One region of the Streptomyces sp. NPDC008001 genome, then DNA from elsewhere that is predicted to be linked to it. Evidence: riboswitches for the same ligand, from Rfam matches in the RefSeq annotation. Region 1 holds a riboswitch; the other holds the start of a gene.
What was found. Region 1 has a riboswitch for S-adenosylmethionine ahead of thrC (threonine synthase). Riboswitches for the same ligand answer to the same signal wherever they lie in the genome.

Region 1 (6,420 bases):
ACGGCTCGGTGCGCGAAACGATCCGCTCCGCCCTCCCGGCGGCCCTGCTGGGCATCGGCGAGCCCCTGATCTACGGCGTTTCGCTCCCCCTGGGCCGCCCGTTCGTCACGGCCTGCGTCGGCGGCGCGTTCGGCGGCGGCTTCGTCGGCCTGCTGGGTCAGCTGGGCGACAGGGTCGGCTCGACCGCGATCGGCCCCTCGGGCTGGGCCCTCCTCCCCCTCCTCAAGGGCAGCCGCGGCCTGGCCACGACGACGACGGTCTACGGGGCGGGACTGCTGATCGGCTACGCGGCGGGCTTCGTGGCCACGTACGCGTTCGGCCTGAGCCGCCGGTCGCTGGCGGAGCTGAACGCGGACAGGGGATAACGCCCGAGGGCGGCACCCCCAGAACCTGGGGGTGCCGCCCTCGGAATGCTTCAGGACGATGATCCGGAACGGATCAGAAGTCCATGTCCCCGCCCGGCATGCCGCCCGGAGCGGCCGCAGCGGCCTTCTCCGGCTTGTCGGCGATGACGGCCTCGGTGGTGAGGAAGAGCGCGGCGATGGACGCGGCGTTCTGCAGGGCGGAGCGGGTGACCTTCGCCGGGTCGATGATGCCCTCGGCGATCATGTCGACGTACTCGCCCGTGGCGGCGTTGAGGCCGTGGCCGACGGTCAGGTTGCGGACCTTCTCCACGACGACGCCGCCCTCGAGACCACCGTTGACGGCGATCTGCTTGAGCGGGGCCTCCAGGGCCAGCTTGACGGCGTTGGCACCGGTGGCCTCGTCGCCCTCGAGCTCCAGCTTCTCGAACACCTGGGAGGCCTGCAGCAGGGCCACGCCACCACCGGCGACGATGCCCTCCTCGACGGCCGCCTTCGCGTTGCGAACGGCGTCCTCGATGCGGTGCTTGCGCTCCTTGAGCTCGACCTCGGTCGCGGCACCGGCCTTGATGACGGCCACGCCGCCGGCCAGCTTCGCCAGGCGCTCCTGCAGCTTCTCGCGGTCGTAGTCGGAGTCGCTGTTCTCGATCTCGGCGCGGATCTGGTTGACGCGGCCCTGGACCTGCTCGCTGTCACCGGCACCGTCGACGATGGTCGTCTCGTCCTTGGTGATGACGACCTTGCGGGCGCGGCCGAGCAGGTCGAGACCGGCGTTCTCCAGCTTGAGGCCGACCTCCTCGGAGATGACCGTGCCGCCGGTGAGGATGGCGATGTCGCCCAGCATGGCCTTGCGGCGGTCGCCGAAGCCCGGGGCCTTGACGGCGACGGACTTGAAGGTGCCGCGGATCTTGTTGACGACCAGGGTCGACAGGGCCTCGCCCTCGACGTCCTCGGCGATGATCAGCAGCGGCTTGCCGGACTGCATGACCTTCTCGAGGAGCGGCAGCAGGTCCTTGACCGAGCTGACCTTCGAGTTGACGATCAGGATGTACGGGTCGTCCAGGGACGCCTCCATACGCTCCATGTCGGTGGCGAAGTACGCCGAGATGTAGCCCTTGTCGAAGCGCATGCCCTCGGTGAGCTCGAGCTCCAGACCGAAGGTCTGGGACTCCTCGACCGTGATGACGCCTTCCTTGCCGACCTTGTCCATCGCCTCGGCGATCAGCTCGCCGATCTGCGTGTCGGCGGCGGAGATGGAGGCGGTGGAGGCGATCTGCTCCTTGGTCTCCACGTCCTTGGCCTGCTCGAGCAGGGCGCCCGAGACGGCCTCGACGGCCTTCTCGATGCCGCGCTTCAGCGCCATCGGGTTGGCACCCGCGGCGACGTTGCGCAGGCCCTCGCGGACCAGGGCCTGGGCCAGGACGGTCGCGGTCGTCGTGCCGTCACCGGCGACGTCGTCCGTCTTCTTCGCGACCTCCTTGACCAGCTCGGCGCCGATCTTCTCGTACGGGTCCTCGAGCTCGATCTCCTTGGCGATGGAGACACCATCGTTGGTGATCGTGGGGGCGCCCCACTTCTTCTCGAGGACGACGTTGCGGCCCTTGGGGCCGAGGGTGACCTTGACGGCGTCGGCGAGCTGGTTCATCCCGCGCTCGAGACCGCGCCGTGCCTCCTCGTCGAACGCGATGATCTTGGCCATGTGAAGTGGTCCTCCCAGGACGGGGTGGAGACTGCTCCGGACCGCACTGGCGCCCGCGACGGACGGCCTGCGCACCCTGCGGTTCCTTGCCCCGCCTGGCTCGCGGACCTCACCGACGGTCCAAATCTGTCACTCTCACTCGGAGAGTGCTAAGCCCAATGATTAGCACTCGGCCAGGGAGAGTGCAAGCGCCTTGGGGGACCGTCACGCCCACGAGGAGCCCGAGCGGGGCCCCAGGCAGCCGTACCCACCCCGCGCGTCCCGCACACGCACACGCGTGAGGGGCCCGCACCCCGTGAGGTGCGGACCCCTCCGCAAACCGAGCGAGCCGGTGGTCGATGCGCCGCGTCAGACCTGCTGCAGCTTCACCATGTCCGCCTGCGGCCCCTTCTGGCCCTGCGAGATCTCGAACTCGACCCGCTGACCCTCCTCGAGGGTGCGGTAACCGTCCATCTGGATCGCGCTGTAGTGGACGAATACATCCGCACCACCGTCGACCGCGATGAAGCCGTAGCCCTTCTCCGCGTTGAACCACTTGACGGTGCCCTGAGCCATGCCTAACTCCCCTATTACTGGCCCTTGCGCAGGACCGCACTTCGCGGACCCGGGTCAGACCTCACCCCTGGCAGCCCAGTGGGTGTGCGCCGGAACGCGTCGACCGCGGCTGAATGTATCTGCACGGATGCCGTCTGCAACAGGTCACTCGGACGAGAAATCCGGGCGTGGCCGATCGAGGAAAACGCCCGAACTGCGGGTATTCCAGGGCAAGTCGGGCCGGGAAAAACACAACCAACCCGGCATTTCGTGCACACACTTCGCGCACAACTTGACGGGTTCTCATATGCGTTCGGCACTGACGCCGGGCGGGGATCGCCACAACTGTATCGCGCTCAACAGCCGGAATCGCCCCGTCCGCTTTACGGACGGGGCGATCCGGAGGGCGCCGTGCGGCAATAACGGAGGAAGGCTGCGAAAACCTCAGCCGCCGGCGACGGCGGGGATGACGGAGACGGCGGAGCCGTCCGGGGTGGGCGTCTGCAGCCCCTGCTCGAAGCGGACGTCGTCGTCGTTGACGTAGACGTTCACGAACCGGCGCAGCTTGCCGCCGTCGTCGAGGACCCGGGCGGCGATCCCCGTGTGGTTCTTCTCAAGATCGGCGATGACCTCGGAGAGGGTCCCGCCCTCGGCGGTGACCTCGGCCTTGCCGCCGGTGTAGGTGCGCAGGATGGTGGGGATGCGAACGGTAACGCTCATGGGTGAACTCACCTTCGGGTGCGGAGGAACGAGGAGTCGTGAACGGCTGACGTCAGCGGACGGACAGCCCGGCGGCGCGGAACGCCTCCAGCGACGGCCGGATCGTGGCGGACGGCCCCGCATCGACCGCGTCGAGCGTCTTCAGCCCGTCCCCGGTGTTCAGCACCACCGTGGTCAGGGACGGATCGAGCACCCCGGCCTCGATGAGCTTCTTCGTGACGCCCACGGTCACCCCGCCCGCCGTCTCCGCGAAGATCCCCTCGGTGCGGGCGAGCAGCCGGATCGCCTCCACGATCTGCTCGTCGGTGACGTCCTCCACCACGCCGCCCGTCCGTCGCGCGATGTCCAGCACGTACGGGCCGTCGGCGGGGTTGCCGATGGCGAGCGACTTCGCGATCGTGTCCGGCTTCACGGGCCGCACCACATCGTGCCCGTCCTTGAAGGCGCGCGAGACCGGCGAGCACCCCTCGGCCTGGGCGCCGAAGATCTTGTAGGGCCGGTCCTCGACGAGGCCGAGCGCGATGAGCTCCTTCAGCCCCTTGTCGATCTTCGTGAGCTGGGACCCCGAGGCGATCGGCACCACGATCTGGTCCGGCAGCCGCCATCCCAGCTGCTCGCAGATCTCGTAGGCCAGCGTCTTCGAGCCCTCGCCGTAGTACGGGCGGAGGTTGACGTTGACGAAGCCCCAGCCCTCGCCCAGCGGGTCGCCGATCAGCTCGCTGCAGAAGCGGTTGACGTCGTCGTACGTGCCTTCGATGCCGACGAGGTCGCCGCCGTACACCGCGGCCATGACGACCTTCCCGGCCTCCAGGTCGTGCGGGATGAACACGCACGACTTGAACCCGGCCCGGGCGGCCGCCGCCCCGACCGCCCCGGCGAGGTTGCCGGTCGACGAGCAGGACAGCGTCGTGAACCCGAAGGCGCGGGCTGCCTCGACGGCGATGGCGACGACCCGGTCCTTGAAGGAGTGCGTGGGGTTGCCGGAGTCGTCCTTGACGTGCAGGCCACCGGTCACGCCCAGTTCGCGGGCGAGGTTGCCGGCCTCGACGAGCTTGGTGAAGCCGGGGTTGAGGCTGGGCTTGTCCGCCACGTCGGCGGGGACGGGCAGCAGCGGGGCGTAGCGCCAGATGTTCGCCGGGCCGGCCTCGATCCGCTTCCTCAGCGCCTCGGGGTCGCCGGCGGGCAGTTCGTAGGCGACTTCGAGCGGGCCGAAGCAGAGGGCGCAGGCGAAGACGGGACCGAGGTCGAAGCGCTCTCCGCACTCGCGGCAGGAGAGTGCCGCGGCGGGTCCGAGGTCCACAGAAGTGGTAGAGGGTTCAACAGACTGCACAGCCATGGAGGCGAGGCCCTTTCTCCTCATCTTCCTCGCGGCGTACGTCGCCACGAGACGGATTTGGCACCTTCCCCGCCGGGAGCCTCGCCGCGTGAAAACGGGGAGACCGGCTGGAGGGTTGCCGGGGCTTCAACGGGCCGTGTCCCTCTGCCCCTCTGGATGAGCGGTATGGCGCTGGGCGGGGCCCAGGCGTTTGTGGCACGCGCGACCCCGACATAGGACGGCGGTCCGCGTTGTTCAAGACTGTAACGGAAGCGACGGCCCGTTGAGAGGGCCGTCCGCACCGCGAGATGCGTCACAACGTCACCGCAACGAGGAGTCGTACACGTGCTGGAAGAGGTGGAGCGCTGGCTGGCCGAGCGGTCCTGGTCCGCTGCTGATCGTCCGCTCGACGTGCTTCTGGCCGCCAAACGGGAGTCCGGCACCACGGTGAGCGTGGTCCTGCCGGCGCTGAACGAGGAGCCGACGGTCGGCGCCATCGTGGAGGTGATCCGCCGCGAGCTGATGTCGGACGCGGTGCCGCTGGTGGACGAGCTGGTGGTGATCGACTCGGGCTCCACGGACCGCACGGCCGAGGCCGCGGCGGAGGCCGGGGCGCGCGTGGTGCACCGGGACGAGGTGCTGCCGGGGCTGCCTGCGCTGCCGGGCAAGGGCGAGGTGCTGTGGCGCTCCCTGCTGGTGACGTCCGGTGACGTCGTCTGTTTCGTGGACGCCGACCTGCGCGAGTTCTCGGCGGACTTCGTGTCGGGGATCGTGGGCCCGCTGCTGACCGATCCGGGCGTGCAGTTCGTCAAGGCGATGTACGACCGCCCGCTCGGCCCGGAGTTCGGTCCGCCCGGCTCCGCCGGGTCCGCCGGGCAGGGCGGCCGGGTGACCGAGCTCGTGGCGCGCCCGCTGCTGAACCTGCACTGGCCGCAGCTGGCCGGTTTCGTGCAGCCGCTGGGCGGCGAGTACGCGGCCCGCCGGTCCCTGCTGGAGCGGCTGCCGTTCCCCGTGGGCTACGGCGTGGAGCTGGGCCTTCTGGTGGACGCGCTGCACACGGTGGGGCTGGACGCGCTGGCCCAGGTGGACGTGGGCGTGCGCAAGCACCGCCACCAGGACGGGCAGGCGCTCGGCCGGATGGCCGCCGCGATCTACCGCACGGCACAGCTCCGGCTGGCCCGCGGGCACCTGGTGCGACCTGCGCTCACCCAGTTCGAACGGACTCCGGAAGGTTTCGTTCCGCGGACGTACGCGGTGGACACCGAGGAGCGGCCGCCGATGGCCGGAATTCCCGAGTACGCCCGTCGGCACGCCGCGTAAGCGCACGTTTGAGCGGTTCTCCCGGGGGCAAGGCTGGCCACATGGTCGCTGAGCACGTGCACACCGCACCGATCGTCGTCGCCTCCAACCGCGGCCCGGTCTCGTACCGGCGCGGCGCGGACGGCACCCTCGTGGCCGGGCGGGGCGGCGGCGGCCTCGTCTCCGGGCTCAGCTCGATAGAGCAGGACGCCGGGGAGGCGGCGGCCGTGTGGGTGTGCGCGGCGCTCGGCGAGGGCGACCGCGAGGCGGCCCGCGCCGCCGGCCGGAGACTCGACCCGGCCGACACCGGCGGCCACCTCGTACGGATGCTGGACATCGCGCCGGAGACCTTCGCCGCCGCGTACAACGGCGTCGCCAACTCGGTGCTGTGGTTCCTCCACCACATGCTCTACCAGACGCCCCTGGAGCCCACCTTCGACCGGGCGTTCCGGGAGCAGTGGGCAGCCTACGAGGCGTACAACGCGGCCTTC
Region 2 (6,420 bases), on a different contig from region 1:
GTAAGGGCGGCGCGCTCTCCAACGGCAAGTTCGCCCCCTCGCTTGAGGACGTCAATCCCAAGCACATCTACGAGGCCATGCAGACCGGCCCGCAGAACATGCCTTCCTTCCCCGACACGACGATGTCGGAGAAGAACAAGAAGGACATCATCGCGTACCTCGACACGGTCAACAGCAGCAAGTCGGAGAGCCCGGGCGGCCTCGAGCTGGGCGGGCTCGGCCCGGTCAGCGAGGGTCTGTTCGCGTGGATCTTCGGCCTGGGCGCGCTGATCGCAGTAGCCATCTGGGTCGCGGCCCACACCGCTAAGGCCAAGAAGTCATGAGTAGCCAAGACATTCCAGAAGAGAACCTGCCGAGCACGCAGGACGCGCACGGCGGTGCCGTGACGAAGACGGCCGGCGACCCGTTCGCCGACCCCGGCCTGCCGCCGCACGAGCCCCGCATCCAGGACGTCGACGAGCGGGCAGCCAAGCGCTCCGAGCGCGTGGTCGCCTTCCTGTTCCTGCTCTCGATGCTGGCCACGGTCGGCTTCATCGCCTCCTACGTGACCCTGCCGGTCGACAAGAACATCTACGTGTTCCCGATCGGTCACATCAGCGCCCTGAACTTCGCGCTGGGCATGACCCTCGCGGTGGCGCTGTTCTGCATCGGCGCGGGCGCGGTCCACTGGGCCCGCACCCTGATGTCGGACGTGGAGGTCGCCGACGAGCGGCACGCCATCGCCGCCGAGCCCGACGTCAAGGCCAAGGTCCTGGCCGACTTCAAGCAGGGCGCGGAGGAGTCGGCCTTCGGCCGCCGCAAGCTGATCCGCAACACGATGTTCGGTGCGCTGGCCCTGGTGCCGCTCTCCGGCGTGGTGCTGCTCCGCGACCTCGGTCCGCTCCCGGGCACCAAGCTCCGGAAGACCGCCTGGTCCGAGGGCAAGATGCTGATCAACCAGAACACGATGCAGCCGCTGCGTCCCGAGGACATCCAGGTCGGCTCCCTCACCTTCGCCATGCCCGAGGGCATGAAGGAGGAGGACCACGACTTCCAGAAGGAGATCGCCAAGGCGGCCCTGATGATCGTCCGGCTCCGCCCGGAGAACATCAAGGACAAGCGCGAGCTCGACTGGTCGGCCGACGGCATCGTCGCGTTCTCCAAGATCTGCACCCACGTCGGCTGCCCGATCAGCCTCTACGAGCAGCAGACGCACCACGTGCTGTGCCCGTGCCACCAGTCCACGTTCGACCTCTCCGACGGCGGTCGCGTGATCTTCGGCCCGGCCGGCCACGCCCTTCCGCAGCTGCGGATCAAGGTCAATGACAAGGGCTACCTCGAGGCCATGGGCGACTTCGCCGAGCCCGTCGGTCCTGCCTTCTGGGAGCGCGGATGAGCACTACGACCACCAACCAGCCCGGCGCGGGCGCGCCGGGCCGCCGCAAGGCGCCCGCCGGCGAGCGGGTGGCCGACTGGGCGGACGGCCGGCTCGGGATCTACTCCCTGGCCAAGGCCAACATGCGCAAGATCTTCCCGGACCACTGGTCCTTCATGCTGGGCGAGGTCTGCCTCTACAGCTTCGTCATCATCATCCTCACGGGTGTGTACCTGACGCTGTTCTTCCACCCCAGCATGGAAGAGGTCGTCTACCACGGCTCGTACGTCCCCATGCAGGGCATGCGGATGTCCGAGGCGTTCCAGTCGACGCTGAACATCAGCTTCGACACCCGTGGCGGTCTGCTCATCCGGCAGATCCACCACTGGGCGGCGCTGATCTTCCTCGCCGGCATGTTCGTGCACATGATGCGCGTCTTCTTCACGGGTGCGTTCCGCAAGCCGCGTGAGGTCAACTGGCTGTTCGGCTTCCTGCTGTTCGTCCTGGGCATGTTCACCGGCTTCACCGGTTACTCGCTCCCGGACGACCTGCTCTCCGGCACCGGTGTCCGCTTCATGGAGGGCGCGATCCTGTCCGTGCCGATCATCGGCACGTACATCTCGATGTTCCTCTTCGGCGGCGAGTTCCCCGGCTCGGACTTCGTGCCGCGGTTCTTCTCGATCCACGTCCTGCTGCTGCCGGGCATCATGCTCGGTCTGCTCGTGGCCCACCTGATCCTCGTGATCTACCACAAGCACACGCAGTTCCCCGGCCCGGGCCGGACCAACAAGAACGTCGTCGGCCTCCCGCTGATGCCGGTCTACATGGCCAAGGCCGGTGGCTTCTTCTTCCTGGTCTTCGGCATCATCGCGGCCGTCGCGGCGATCGCCACGATCAACCCGATCTGGGCCATCGGCCCGTACCGCCCGGACCAGGTGTCCACCGGCGCCCAGCCCGACTGGTACATGGGCTTCTCCGAGGGCCTCATCCGTGTGATGCCGGGCTGGGAGATCAACCTGTGGGGCCACACGCTGGTCCTCGGCGTCTTCGTCCCGCTGGTGATCTTCCCGCTGGTGCTGGCCGCCATCGCCGTGTACCCGTTCATCGAGTCCTGGGTCACCGGCGACAAGCGGGAGCACCACCTGCTGGACCGCCCGCGCAACGCCCCGACGCGCACCGCCTTCGGTGCCGCCTGGATCAGCTGGTACTTCGTGCTGCTGATCGGTGGTGGAAACGACCTCTGGGCCACCCACTTCCACCTGTCGATCAACGCCATCACCTGGTTCGTCCGCATCGGCTTCTTCGTGGTGCCGGTCCTGACGTTCATCGCGACCCGCCGGATCTGCATGAGCCTGCAGCGCCGCGACCGCGACAAGGTGCTGCACGGACGCGAGTCCGGCATCATCAAGCGCCTGCCGCACGGTGAGTTCGTCGAGGTCCACGAGCCGCTCTCGCAGGAGCAGCTGCACACCCTCACGGCGCACGAGCAGCCCAAGCCGCTCGAGCTGGAGCCGGAGTTCGACGAGAACGGCGTGGCCCGCAAGGCCGGCGCCGGGCAGCGCCTCCGCGTGAAGCTCTCCAAGGGCTTCTACGGCGAGGGGACCCAGATCCCCAAGGCCACCGTGGAGGAGTACGAGGAGATCACGAGCGGCCACGGCCACCACTGATCTCCGGGTCACCGGCTGACCCACCCTGATCGCTGATCGCCACAGCGAAGAGCCCCGTCCGACGGCTGGACGGGGCTCTTCGCCGTTCCCGGGGGTGGATAGGCTGGGCGGGCAGAGCCCTCGGGACGAACCCGGCTCTCCGGACCGACCACCAGGAGCGTGGACCATGAACGTTGTGACCCCGGCAGGCGGCGACAGCGCGGTGGCTCCCTCCTGGCCGGGCCTCCTGGACGCCCTCCTCACCGGCCGTGACCTCACCGCCGACGACACCGCCTGGGCCATGGACCGGATCATGCGCGGCGAGGCCAGCGACGCCCAGATCGCGGGCTTCGTGGTCGCCCTGCGCGCCAAGGGCGAGACGGTCGCGGAGATCTCCGGCCTGGTCCGCGCGATGTACGGGCACGCCCGGCTGATCGAGGTCCCGGGGCCCAGCGTGGACATCGTGGGCACCGGCGGCGACGGCGCCAAGACCGTCAACATCTCCACCATGTCCTCGATCGTCGTGGCCGGCACGGGCGCGAAGGTCGTCAAGCACGGCAACCGGGCGGCGTCCTCGGCGAGCGGGGCCTCGGACGTCCTGGAGAAGCTGGGCGTCAACCTGGACCTCACCCCGAAGCGGGTGGTGGAGGTGGCCGAGGAGGCCGGCATCACCTTCTGCTTCGCGGTGAAGTTCCACCCGGCGCTGCGGCACGTCGCCGCGGCCCGCCGCGAGCTCGGCATCCGGACCACCTTCAACGTGCTGGGCCCGCTGACCAACCCGGCCCGCGTGCGGGCCCAGGCCACGGGCGTCGCGGACGCGCGGATGGCGCCGATCCTCGCCGGGGTGCTCGCCGAGCGCGGCTCCTCGGCGCTCGTCTTCCGCGGCGACGACGGGCTGGACGAGCTGACCACGACCGCGACCTCGCGGGTGTGGGTGGTCTCCGGCGGCCGGGTCCGCGAGGAGGCCTTCGACCCGCGGGACGTGGGCATCGATCTGGTGCCGGTGGAGGCGCTGCGGGGAGCCGACGCGTCCTACAACGCGGACGTCGCGCGGCGGTTGCTGGCGGGGGAGACCGGTCCCGTACGGGACGCGGTGCTGCTCAACTCCGCCGCGGCGCTGGTGGCGCTGGCGCCCACGGAGGCGCCGCTGGCGGAGCAGATCCGCGGCGGGCTGGCGCGCGCCGCGGAGTCGATCGACTCCGGTGCGGCCCGGCGGGCGCTCGAACGCTGGGTCGTCGCGAGCAACGCCTGACGTCTCGCCCCGCGGGACGGCGGTTCCGCGGGGCGATCACGTGTGCCATACTCCTCGGCAAGGTCACGAGTGACAGCGTTCAGGCCCCGGCTTGCTGTCCGGCAACCCTCCTTCCGTGGCGGGGTGCCCCGGGTGATGACCAGGCCGCAGGCAGCGAAGTCTGCGGCAAGCGCGGATCCCTCGCCAGGGATCCTGGTTGCCGAGGGAGTTCCTTCCGTGGTTCAGCGAATGCGTTAGGGCTCGAAGAGCCCCTTTCCCGCGCACCCTTCTTCCATTTCCGCGCCCGTCGCGCGGTGGAATTCGCCTGCCTTTTTACGGGAGTTCGCCATGTCTGTCTCCACCCTTGCCTCCGACCCGACCATTTGCACCCCTCTGCCGGTTCTCGGGCGAGATGTCCGTGTCCCGCTGGTCACCGGGGGAGAGGTGACGTACGCGGCACTGGACTACGCGGCCAGCGCGCCCGCCCTGCAGCGGGTGTGGGACGACGTGGCGGCGTACGCGCCCTACTACGGCAGCGTGCACCGCGGTGCCGGATACCTCTCCCGGCTGTCGACCGAGCTCTTCGAGACCAGCCGGGCGGACGTCGCCGCGTTCCTCGGCTGCCGGGAGGACGACCAGGTCGTCTTCACCCGCTCGACCACCGACTCGCTCAACCTGCTCGCCGCCGTACTCCCCACGGGGACGCGGGTGTTCGTCTTCGAGACCGAGCACCACGCGGCGCTGCTGCCCTGGGAGCGGCGCGCGGACGTCGCGGTCACCTACCTGGACGCGCCGCGCACCCCCGCGCAGGCGGTCGAGACCCTGGAGCGGGCGCTCGCGGCCCGCGAGCCCTACGGTCCCGCGCTCGTGTGCGTGACGGGTGCGTCCAACGTGACCGGTGAGCTGTGGCCCGTACGGGAGCTCGCCGCGGCCGCGCACGCCCACGGCGCGCGGATCGTGGTGGACGCCGCCCAGCTCGTCCCGCACCAGCGCGTGGACGTCGCGGAGCTGGACGCGGACTGGGTCGCCTTCTCGGGGCACAAGCTGTACGCGCCCTTCGGGGCGGGCGTGCTCGCCGGGCGGGCGGACTGGCTCCGGGACGCGGAGCCCTATCTGGCGGGCGGGGGAGCGAGCCGGCGCGTGGCGCGGGGCGCCTCCGGCGAGGTGGCGGTGGACTGGCACGACGGCGTCGCCCGGCACGAGGCCGGGTCGCCGAACGTCATCGGCGCCTACGCCATCGCCTCCGCGTGCAAGGCGCTCACCGAGGCCGGCTTCGACCGGCTCGCGGAGCGGGAGCGGGAGCTGATCGCCCGGGTGCGGGAGGGGCTCGCGGCTGTGCCGGGGGTGCGGGTGCTGTCGCTGTTCGGGCCGGACGCCCCGAGCGTGGGCGTGCTCTCGTTCACCGTCGACGGCTGGAACAGCTCGCACTTCGCGGCGGCGCTCTCCGCGGAGTACGGGATCGGCGTCCGCGACGGCCTCTTCTGCGCGCACCCGCTGGTGCGGACGCTGGTGGGCGCGGGCTCCTCCGCGGAGGGCGAGTGCGGCGCGGCCGAGGAGGGGGCGCCGCTGAACGCGATCAGGGTGAGCTTCGGGGCGGGGACGCCGGACGAGCACGTGGAGCGGTTCGTGGCGGCGGTGGGCGAACTCGTCCGCGACGGAGCGAAGTGGTCCTACCGGACGGAGGACGGGCGCTGCGTGCCCGTCGCCTGACGGCGGGGCCGGCTCGCGTGACCGCCGGTGCCGCTACGACTCCAGGCCGATGGCGAACGCCGCTTCCAGGTCGTGCTGGGAGTACGTGCGGAACGCGATGTGCGTCTCCGTCGACGCGACGCCCGGGACCTTGCTGATCCGGCCGGGGATGACGTCGGCCAGGTCGTCGTGCCGGGCCACCCGCACCATGGCGATCAGATCGTGCGCCCCGGTCACCGAGTACACCTCGCTGACGCCCTCGATCGCCGCGATCTGCTCGGCGATCTCGGGGATCCGGTCGACATCGGTCTTGATCAGGACGATCGAGGTGATCACGGCGGGCTCCTATCGGGGGTCGGGGGGCAGCCCCGCTTCACTCTAGTCGTACGCCCGTACCTCGCCCACGCGTACAGGAAGCCGAGCGCGAAGCCCAGGACGTGGGCGAGGTAGGCGACGCCGGGCCGGTCTCCGGCCGTGCGGGCGGCGAGCCACTGCAGGGC

Region 2: it holds a riboswitch for S-adenosylmethionine, as region 1 does, so the genes downstream of both, ACFZCD_RS15160 (aminotransferase class V-fold PLP-dependent enzyme) here and thrC (threonine synthase) in region 1, are expected to answer to the same signal.

The regions. Positions count from the first base shown of each region.
Region 1 is NZ_JBIBIZ010000006.1:394,473-400,892, forward strand. It holds gene ACFZCD_RS18390 (PTS transporter subunit EIIC) at 1-365, shown strand, start outside; gene groL (chaperonin GroEL) at 439-2,061, opposite strand; gene ACFZCD_RS18400 (cold-shock protein) at 2,410-2,616, opposite strand; gene ACFZCD_RS18405 (MoaD/ThiS family protein) at 3,040-3,315, opposite strand; gene thrC (threonine synthase) at 3,368-4,651, opposite strand; SAM riboswitch class I at 4,669-4,814, opposite strand; gene ACFZCD_RS18415 (glucosyl-3-phosphoglycerate synthase) at 4,976-5,950, shown strand; gene ACFZCD_RS18420 (trehalose-6-phosphate synthase) at 5,992-6,420, shown strand, end outside.
Region 2 is NZ_JBIBIZ010000005.1:229,727-236,146, forward strand. It holds gene ACFZCD_RS15140 (c-type cytochrome) at 1-323, shown strand, start outside; gene ACFZCD_RS15145 (Rieske 2Fe-2S domain-containing protein) at 320-1,375, shown strand; gene ACFZCD_RS15150 (cytochrome bc complex cytochrome b subunit) at 1,372-3,021, shown strand; gene trpD (anthranilate phosphoribosyltransferase) at 3,188-4,252, shown strand; SAM riboswitch class IV at 4,314-4,430, shown strand; gene ACFZCD_RS15160 (aminotransferase class V-fold PLP-dependent enzyme) at 4,580-5,941, shown strand; gene ACFZCD_RS15165 (Lrp/AsnC family transcriptional regulator) at 5,975-6,256, opposite strand; gene ACFZCD_RS15170 (rhomboid family intramembrane serine protease) at 6,253-6,420, opposite strand, start outside.